Regions from separate parts of the Peribacillus sp. NPDC006672 genome, predicted to be linked through region 2. Evidence: riboswitches for the same ligand, from Rfam matches in the RefSeq annotation. Region 2 holds a riboswitch; each other region holds the start of a gene.
The links. Region 2 has a riboswitch for S-adenosylmethionine ahead of ACQKKK_RS07530 (methionine ABC transporter ATP-binding protein). Riboswitches for the same ligand answer to the same signal wherever they lie in the genome.
Positions count from the first base shown of each region.

Region 1: another riboswitch for S-adenosylmethionine. It lies ahead of ACQKKK_RS09560 (bifunctional homocysteine S-methyltransferase/methylenetetrahydrofolate reductase); the one in region 2 lies ahead of ACQKKK_RS07530 (methionine ABC transporter ATP-binding protein).
Region 3: another riboswitch for S-adenosylmethionine. It lies ahead of ACQKKK_RS10530 (YezD family protein); the one in region 2 lies ahead of ACQKKK_RS07530 (methionine ABC transporter ATP-binding protein).

Region 1 covers NZ_JBNNOR010000005.1:18,982-22,260, forward strand. The annotation lists gene ACQKKK_RS09550 (DUF3810 domain-containing protein) at 1-450, shown strand, start outside; gene ACQKKK_RS09555 (thioesterase II family protein) at 589-1,326, shown strand; SAM riboswitch class I at 1,509-1,607, shown strand; gene ACQKKK_RS09560 (bifunctional homocysteine S-methyltransferase/methylenetetrahydrofolate reductase) at 1,711-3,279, shown strand, end outside.
Region 2 covers NZ_JBNNOR010000003.1:343,111-346,389, forward strand. The annotation lists gene ACQKKK_RS07525 (O-acetylhomoserine aminocarboxypropyltransferase/cysteine synthase family protein) at 1-927, shown strand, start outside; SAM riboswitch class I at 1,046-1,157, shown strand; gene ACQKKK_RS07530 (methionine ABC transporter ATP-binding protein) at 1,314-2,348, shown strand; gene ACQKKK_RS07535 (methionine ABC transporter permease) at 2,341-3,009, shown strand; gene ACQKKK_RS07540 (MetQ/NlpA family ABC transporter substrate-binding protein) at 3,025-3,279, shown strand, end outside.
Region 3 covers NZ_JBNNOR010000005.1:228,644-231,922, reverse strand. The annotation lists gene sat (sulfate adenylyltransferase) at 1-815, opposite strand, end outside; gene ACQKKK_RS10535 (phosphoadenylyl-sulfate reductase) at 846-1,550, opposite strand; gene ACQKKK_RS10530 (YezD family protein) at 1,738-1,854, opposite strand; SAM riboswitch class I at 2,053-2,159, opposite strand; gene ssuE (NADPH-dependent FMN reductase) at 2,435-2,968, opposite strand; gene ACQKKK_RS10520 (TetR/AcrR family transcriptional regulator) at 3,191-3,279, opposite strand, start outside.

The sequences.
Region 1 (3,279 bases), on a different contig from region 2:
GTCCCTTTTACTTTTGAATCCAATATCAATGTTCATGTGCCAGTTTTTTTGACGCCTGCTACTATGGCACATGAATTGGCACATCAGAGTGGTTTTATGCATGAGGATGAGGCAAATTTTATAGCTTATCTGGCATGTAAGCAGCAGGATGATCCAATGATACTTTACAGTGGTTTTTTTCTAGCGTTTGATTATTCTATATCAGCGCTAAAGAAAGTTGATGCAGATAAGGCGTCTGATATAATGTCCAGTCTGTCCAAGGCGGTGCAGCATGACATAGAACAAAATGAGCAGTATCGGGATAAGTATGAGAGTGTTATTTCAAGTATTTCAAGAATTGTAAATGACTTTTATCTGAAGGCGAATAACCAGACAGACGGTTTAAATAGCTATAGTGGTATGGTAAATTTGTTGCTGGCAGAGCAGCGAGGAATAGAGAAGTATAATTAAATAAAGTATAAAAGTTACTAGGAGCGAAGTTTATTTTTTTGTAAATGTTTCTTTTGAATTTCTATTGTCCGTTTTTGTTACATATGGTTGTATCTTGAATATTTATTGGTCTATATAGTAATTTATAGTGGGCTTTAGTTGAACATAGGAGTGAGTGAAATAAATAAAATAAAAGTATTTCCGATTCCATATGCTGGAGCGTCGGTAAATGTATATTATGAATGGAAAAAACTACTGCCGGATAGATATGAATTGTGTATGTGTGAATTGGCTGGAAGAGGAACTCGATTCAGAGAGCCTTGCTACAAGTCTGTTGGTGAAGCAAGTGAAGATATCGCAAAAAGAATAAGTGAACAATTAAAATATGACGATGAATATGTTATATTTGGACACAGTATGGGAGCCTTATTGACTTATGAGATATATTATAAACTTAAGCAAATGGGAACTAAGGAACCAACCCATCTGTTTTTTTCTGGGCGAAATGCTCCGCATATTTCTGAAAAGAGAGATAATATTGAAAATATGACTAATGAAACTTTCTTGCAAACGGTAGAACAATATGGGGGACTTTCAGAGGAATTTTATACAAAAGAGATTATGGATATATTTCTTCCGATTTTGCGAGCAGATTTTATAATATTGGACAATTATAAGTTTCAACCCAAAGCAGAAAAAATAAGTTGTGGAATAAGCGTTTTTTATGCGGATAATGATTTTTCGACTCCTATCAAAAAAATTCCAAAATGGACCGAAGTTGTTGAAGGGAATGCGAAATTTCATAAGTTTAAAGGAGAACATTTTTTTTTAAATAGATATCCTAATGACATTGTAAATTTTATTGTTAAAGATACTCAACCTTTTCGAGGGGATTAAAAAATTGAAGTAATTGATTCCGAAGGAAATGATATAGCATTTCTTACAGATTCTTTGATGTTTGGAGAAAGAATTGGTGCTTCAAAAGTGAAAAAAATTCGATCAGGTATTGAAATTGACAGATTATTAATGTAAATTAAATATAATCAAATTTTGAAATCTTATGAAAATTATATAAATGGATCTTATCGAGAGAGGTGGAGGGACTGGCCCGAAGAAACCTCAGCAACCAGCTTAGGCAAAGGTGCTAAATCCAGCAAGCAGAGCTTGATAGATGAGGAGAATGTTTCAAAAAACCTTCTTCTTTGAGAAGGTTTTTTTTCTTTTCTCTCATACTCATAGAAAACGCCAAAAACAGGATTGTTTTTGAGAGAGGGTGTAATGATGAATTTTCGTAAAGAATTGAAAGAAAGAATGCTGGTTGGGGAAGGGGCAATGGGGACCTTACTGTACTCTAATGGTATCGATCAATGTTATGAGGAATTAAACTGTACGAACCCAGATAAAATAGAGTCCATTCACCGTGCCTATTTGGAAGCTGGTGCAGATATCCTTCAATCGAATACCTACGGAGCCAACTTCAACAAATTGAAACGCCATGGACTAGAAGATGAAGTAAGCAGAATCAATCGCCAGGGAATCATCCTTGCTAAAAAAGCGGCAAAAGGAAAGGCATATGTCTTCGGTACAATAGGTGCACAGCGGAGTATCAGGAAATCGGATTTAAGCATGGAAGAGATAAAGCGAGGTTTTCGAGAACAGCTATACAGTCTGCTGATGGAAAATCCTGATGGGATTCTTCTGGAAACATTCTATGACCTGGAAGAACTTGAAACCGTCCTGCAAATCGTTAAAAATGAAACTGGACTGCCGATCATCGCAAATGTTTCGATGCATGAACTGGGTAATCTTCAAAATGGAATCCATTTAAATGAAGCCTTTCAAAAACTAGAGCAATTGGGTGCCGATGTTGTTGGGGTGAATTGCCGTCTCGGTCCACATCATATGATTAGGGCCATGGAAGAAGTGAGTTTGCCAAAGCAAGCGTCGATTGCCATTTATCCTAATGCCAGCCTTCCGGATTATGTGGATGGAAGGCTTGTCTATAAAGCTGTGCCGGAATATTTCGGTTCAAGTGCCCTAGAGCTGCGTGAACAAGGTGCCACGATCATAGGAGGGTGCTGTGGAACGACTCCTTTGCATATTCAAGCTGTAAAGAATGCGATTGGAAGCTTGGTACCAGTAAAAGAAAAATTTACGAAAACCCGTGAAATAGAAATAATTGAAGTGATCGATAGAGAGTTGGAAATCCCACTGTACGAAAAGGCAAAAACTGAAAGGACGATTCTAGTTGAGCTTGATCCACCGAAAAAGTTGGGAATAGAGAGTTTCATGAATGGTGCTGAGGTTTTGAAAAAAGCAGGGGTCGATTCAATTACATTAGCGGATAATTCACTTGCTTCACCAAGGATATCGAATGATGCACTGGCTAATTTACTGAAGAACCAATTGAATGTAACGCCGATGGTGCATATAACATGCCGGGATCGAAATTTAATTGGCCTGCAGTCACATTTAATGGGCTTGCAGACGGTGGGGCTAAACGAGTTATTGATCATCACCGGAGATCCTTCTAAAATTGGGGACTTCCCAGGTGCCACTTCGGTTTATGATTTATCGTCGTTTGACCTGATAAGTATGGTCAAACAATTTAATGAAGGTCTTTCCTATTCCGGTCAAAGTTTGGGCCAACGGGCAAATTTTAAAATTGCCGCCGCTTTTAATCCCAATGTGAAATATCTGGATAAAGCTGTACAAAGAATGGAAAAGAAGATTGCATGTGGTGCTCAATCCTTTTTGACACAGCCAATTTATTCGGTGGAGCAGATTGAAGAAGTATATGAAGCTACAAAACATTTAGAGACCCCGATTTTCATCGGTATCATGCCTTTG
Region 2 (3,279 bases):
GTGAAGTTCGTTTCTCCTGATGACCCAGAAAATTTTAAAAGGGCGATTACGCCAAGAACAAAAGCCATATTTGCTGAAACAATCGGAAATCCAAGTTTGAGGGTCCTTGATATAAAAGCAGTAGCAGACATCGCCCACGAAGCCGGGATACCTTTAATCATCGATAATACCTTCGCTACACCGTATCTATGCCGACCAATTGATTTTGGGGCGGATATTGTCATCCATTCCGCTACAAAATGGATTTTGGGGAATGGAACGACGTTAGGCGGTGTCATAGTGGATGGAGGGAAGTTCGACTGGAACTCACCAAACTACCCTGGCTTTACGGAGCCTGACCCAAGCTACGACGGTCTGGTATACGCCGAGGCAGTTGGACCTGCTGCTTTTATAACGAAAGCCCGAGTGCAGTTGCTTCGTGATTTAGGTCCTGCCCTAAGTGCCCAAAGTGCATTCCAGTTTACGCTTGGACTTGAAACGCTGCATGTAAGAATGAAAGAGCATCTTTCGAACACTAAGTCTGTCATTCAATATTTGGAAAATCACCCTGCCGTGACTTGGGTTTCACATCCTGGTAAGGAGGATCATCCCGATAAAGCCCTTGCGGATAAATACTTGCCAAAGGGAGCAGGATCTGTTGTGACTTTTGGGATACAGGGTGACCGCGAAGCCGGGGCAAAACTTATCAATTCGGTGGAATTATGGTCCCATGTAGCTAATGTAGGGGATGCTAAGAGTTTAATCATCCATCCTGCCAGTACGACCCACCAACAATTGAATGATGCAGGTCTGGCGAAAGCGGGAGTGAGTGCTGATCAGGTCCGGTTATCCATCGGGATTGAAAATGCAGAGGATTTAATAGAAGATTTAGAGCAGGCAATTGAAAAAGCGACGAATATCGTCTCCCTGACGTCTAAAACGGTTTAAGCGAAAAGTCCAGTTCATTCTTTTGCTAGAAATAATATACATTGCGCTCCTTTTTTATCTATGATAAAATTTCACCATACTAAAGAACTTAATGTTGTACAAATATTCTATATATTAGCTCTTATCAAGAGAGGTGGAGGGATGTGCCCGATGAAACCCGGCAACCGACAAGGAGATTCCTTGGAAAGGTGCCAATTCACACAAAGTTTAATTACTTTGGAAGATGAGAGGAAGGCCAGCTTCTTCACCTGCCTTTCTGCTCATGCAGAAAGGTTTTTTCTGTTTCATTTGGAAAAACATTCCTGCGGGCGGAAAAAAAACTGACAAATAATATAGAGAAATCAACTAAGTTCATAGGTTTCATTGGATAAAAGAGGTGAGTATTAATGATTACATTGACGAAAGTAAGTAAGCTTTTCCGAACAGGAAAAGGAAACGGTGAGACTATTAAGGCAGTAAATAATGTGAATGTTGAAATAAATAAAGGCGAGATTTTCGGTATTATTGGTTACAGTGGGGCTGGGAAAAGTACTTTGATCAGAATGCTCAATGGTTTGGAAACACCTACAGAGGGATCCGTTGTGGTGGCTGGGAAGGAAGTTTCAAAAATTAAAGGGGCTCAGCTCCGTAAGGCACGTCAAGAAATCAGCATGGTTTTCCAACATTTCAATCTATTATGGTCCAGGACCGTTCAGGAAAATATATCCTTCCCGTTGGAAATTGCAGGCGTTTCAAAATTTGAACGCATCAAGCGTGTGAACGAATTGATCAAGCTAGTCGGACTGGAAGGCAGAGAAAAGGCATATCCTTCGCAATTAAGCGGAGGGCAAAAGCAAAGGGTGGGAATAGCCAGGGCCCTAGCAAATGATCCTAAGGTCCTGCTTTGTGATGAAGCGACTTCTGCCTTAGATCCACAGACTACCGATTCCATACTCGAATTGCTTGTTGACATCAATCAGCGTCTGGGGTTGACGATTGTCCTGATAACACATGAAATGCATGTAATACGTAAAATCTGTCATCGTGTGGCCGTGATGGAAAGCGGGCAAGTCGTTGAACAGGGACCTGTCCTTGATGTATTCAAGAATCCTAAAGAACAAATGACGAAGCGTTTCGTGCAACAGGTAACGGAACCAGAAGAAACAAAAGAAACGATGGACCATTTGCTTGAACGCTTTCCTGCAGGTAAAGTGATTCAATTGACTTTTGTAGGTGATCGTGCAGAAAGCCCGTTGATCACTAAGCTCGTACGTAACTTCGAGTTGGATGTCAATATCGTTCAAGGTAAAATATCCCAAACAAGAAGCGGTTCATATGGAACGTTGTTTATCCACCTTGATGGCAATGAGGATGAAATGCTCCGCGCAATAGAATTCATAAAAGCACAGCAGGTAGGCGTGGAGGTGATTACTCATGCTTGAAGAATTATTGCCGAATGTAGATTGGGAAGCCATTTTAGAAGCAACGAAAGAAACGCTTTATATGACAAGCATCTCTGTAGTCGCTACCTTTTTTATAGGCATACTATTAGGGTTGATCCTGTTCTTGACAGGGAAAGGTAATATATGGGAAAACAAGGCGGTCAATGCGGTCATTGGTGCTGTCGTAAATATATTCCGTTCCATTCCATTTCTTATTTTAATTGTGTTACTCATACCTTTTACAAAAATGCTTGTCGGTTCTATGATTGGTGAGAATGCAGCATTACCAGCACTTATTATCGGGGCGGCGCCATTTTATGCGCGTATGGTTGAAATTGGCCTCCGTGAGATCGACAAGGGTGTAATTGAAGCGGCTAAATCCATGGGGGCTAAAACGAGTACGATCATTTGGAAGGTCCTTCTTCCAGAGTCGATGCCGGCCCTTATATCCGGGATTACGGTAACTTCGATTGCATTGGTCGGCTATACCGCAATGGCCGGGGTCATCGGCGCAGGCGGGCTTGGTAATCTAGCCTATCTAGACGGCTATCAAAGAAGCAACAATGACGTTACGTTAGTAGCGACTATCGTTATTTTAATTATCGTCTTCATTATTCAAATTATTGGAGATTTGATTACATCTAAATTAGACAAAAGATAAAGGGAGATGAATAGGATGAAAAAGTTTTTAGGATTTGCATTAGTCCTTGTTTTATCGATTGCTCTGGCAGCTTGTGGAGCAGATAAGGACAAAAGCGGCGGCAGCGATACAGAAAAGGAAACGAAGAAATTAGTTGTAGGAGCATCCAATGTTCCGCATGCTGAGATTCTTGAAAAAGCTAAACCTATTCTTAAAGAAAAAGGAATAGAGCTGAAAATTGAAAAATTCCAGGATTATGTTTTACCGAATAAGACTTTAAATGATAAGGAA
Region 3 (3,279 bases), on a different contig from region 2:
TTTTTACGAACCATCGCATGGAAAATGGCTTCCCTTGGTCCTGCATAACGCATGGCAGCAGGGAAAACCGCAAGGGAGACACGATTCTTGGGATAATATTTTTCAAGCAGCACTTTATAGCTCTCCATTCGTACATCTGCCGGAATGTCATCGGATTTAGTGGCCCCTACAAGAGGGTTTAAGAATAAGCCATCGACAATCTCCAACGCTGTCTTTTGAATGTATTCATGCGCACGGTGAACCGGGTTCCTCGTTTGGAATCCGACAACCGTTTCCCAGCCTTTTTCAGCAAAAGCTTTCCTTGTCTCAACTGGGTCCAAATAATGAGCTTGAAATAGCGGACGCTCTATTCTCTTAATCAACTTTATTTCCCCGCCGACATATACATCGCCGCGGTTATATAAATTTTTCACTCCAGGATGCTTCTCATCATCAGTTTGATATACTAATGTCGCTTCCAATTGCTTATCTGGAGTGTAAATATCGGAAACGGATAGAACCCCATATGTTTCACCTTCATGAGTCAACGTTACTTCTTCACCTATAGTAAGGGTTTCTGCAGCTTCTTCAGTCAAAGGCAGCGTAATCGGGATGCTCCAAACATGGCCGCTGTTAAGCCTCATATCCTTGACAACTGCCTCATAGTCACTTTTCGTAAAGAATCCTTTAATCGGACTGTAGGCACCAGTGCCAATCAATTCAAGGTCACTTAATGCTATTTCATCAATTTCGATTGACTTTGTTATTTTACTAAAATCATATTTTGGTTCCCAAAGATCGATTAATGTTCCTCCGTGCGGTAGACTGATTGTCATGCTAATTTCCCCCTATGATTTCTATTTATTTTAAGATAAATGCAATCCGCATTCTGTTTTTTGCGCTCCTTGCCAACGCCCTGAGCGTAAGTCATCGGCATTGATGGCGGGTGCCGTACACGTTTTACAGCCAATGCTCGGATATCCATTATCATGCAGGATATTATATGGAAGTCCATTTTTGTGAGCATAACGCCAAACATCTTTCCATGTCCAATGAATGAGTGGACATATTTTAATCGATTTGAACTTATTATCCTTGTTGATATACTCGGTCAGAGCTCTTGTTTCGGATTGCTCCCTCCGCAGTCCCGAAAGCCAGGCTGTTGCATTTGAAAGCACATCAGTAAGCGGAATTATTTTTCGAATGTTACAACACTTATTGGAATCACTAAGCCATAATTCATCCCCATATTCCGCTGCTTGTTCCTCAAGCGTCAAGGCAGGTTTCTTCATTTCGATCGAAAGCTTTGGATATCGCTTTTTCACTTGATCGATCAGTTGGTAAGTTTCCTCGAAATGTACATCAGTATCCAGAAAAACAATTTTTGCCGAAGGGTTGACCTTCGCTAATAAATCCGTAAGCACAATTCCTTCAATACCAAAACTACAGGCATAAATGAGTTTGTTTCCATATTGTTCATTCGCCCATTGCAGAACTTCCAAAGCACCTTTTGTCTCACTATCTTCAGGAAATATAGGTAAATCCCCGGTGTTGAAATTTTCATAATTTATTAATGCAGCCAACTTTATTGCCCCCTCTAAGAACTTGCTCTATCTTTCACAGGTTAGAGTAACTGTGGATCAATACCCGTTGTATTCTTCTCGAGTTTATATAAGCTTAGGAAAAAGAGACGAATCTAACCAATACTCTCTTTATATCAGTTAAACCCGCCTCTAGTTTTTCTAGTCAGCAGATACCTTATTTAATTCTTAGTTTTTCATTTCTTTCCATTTGAATGATTTTACCATCTTGAACAATAAGTGTAATGGATCCATATTTCATTGAATTAAGCATTTCTTGAAGTCGTTCAAATATTTCTACAAGCTGATTCTCTTTATCCAAACCTGTTCCCCCTTTAAGAAATTCCGTGAATATCTTATTTTCGACGCTGATTAATGAATTTCTTAAATTTATATAATTCCAAACAACCTTACATTGTTATGGTTTGCCAATGATTTTTTCGAAAAACAAAAATCTTTCCATAATAGAAAGATTCCAAGGTAAATATTCATTACCTTATCTTCCAAAATGATCAACATTTTGTTGGAGGTAGCACCTTGCATATCATGCAGGTTGCTGGACTTCAAAGGGCCAATTCCCTCCGTCACTCTGGATAAGTTTTATTATTTTAAATATTAACACATATTAAATCCTTGTCAATGGAGTTTTCTTATAAAATAACTTGGTTTAATATAATGGATGAACTGTTATTTTTATACACACTATTCCATTTATGATTTTATGTTCATTTAAATACGAAAATAGACTCGTTTTTTTAGATAAAGTCTCCAAAAAAATGAGCCTATTTTCATTAATTAGCCTATTATTGACGTCTAGCATTATTTAAAAAAATAATTATTCGAATTCCAGTCCTTTTGTTGAAGTCGCTGCAGTCTTAATTTCTTAATTGAATCGCTTCTACAAATTCCTGAACCTGACTTTGAACTCGATCAACTAAATTCAAATCATTTATCGGGTTTTCTGAATTCTGTTTATCTATTTCCTTATCCACAAAATATATGCCCTGCAACGGCTCGCCTTTCAATATTGAAATTAATGGTTTAAGCGCATAGTCAATCGCCAGTAAATGCCTGTTACTTCCGCCAATCATAATTGGCAGTACTGGCTTTCCCTTAAAAGCCCCTTCTGGCAGCAAATCAATCAAGGCTTTCAATACACCTGTATATGAGGCCTTATATACTGGTGAACCAATAATAATTCCTCTAGCTTCTTGAATTTTTTCTGAAAGCTTTAAAATATCTTCGCTATTATACCTCCCCTCGAATAAATCATCTGCTGAGAAATCCGTAATTGAGTAATAAGTTGTGGTAAATCCTTCGTTTTCAACTAAAGATTGAATATGTTTTAGTGATATGTCCGTTCTTGATGGAACCGCTGGACTTCCTGATAAAATTACGATTTCGCTCATTATAAATCCCCTCCATGTAACATGATTTCCAGATAAGATCCTCATAATGTCATATCATGCAGTATGCATTTATCGTAATAGTCTGAAAAATATAAGTCAAATCTTACACTCGGTTTATTTAATTCACAAATTGACTTCGTCAACAAGAATGATCGCTTCCCATTAAAAATAAAACGGTCATATTTACGGCTTGATGTTCATGCCTTTAATATGACCGTTACATTATGTATGATTTTTTTTTCCATGTATACCATAAACCAAAAGTTGAGCAATGCTCTTAATTCGCTCAGCAGTAAAATATGGTTCCTTTT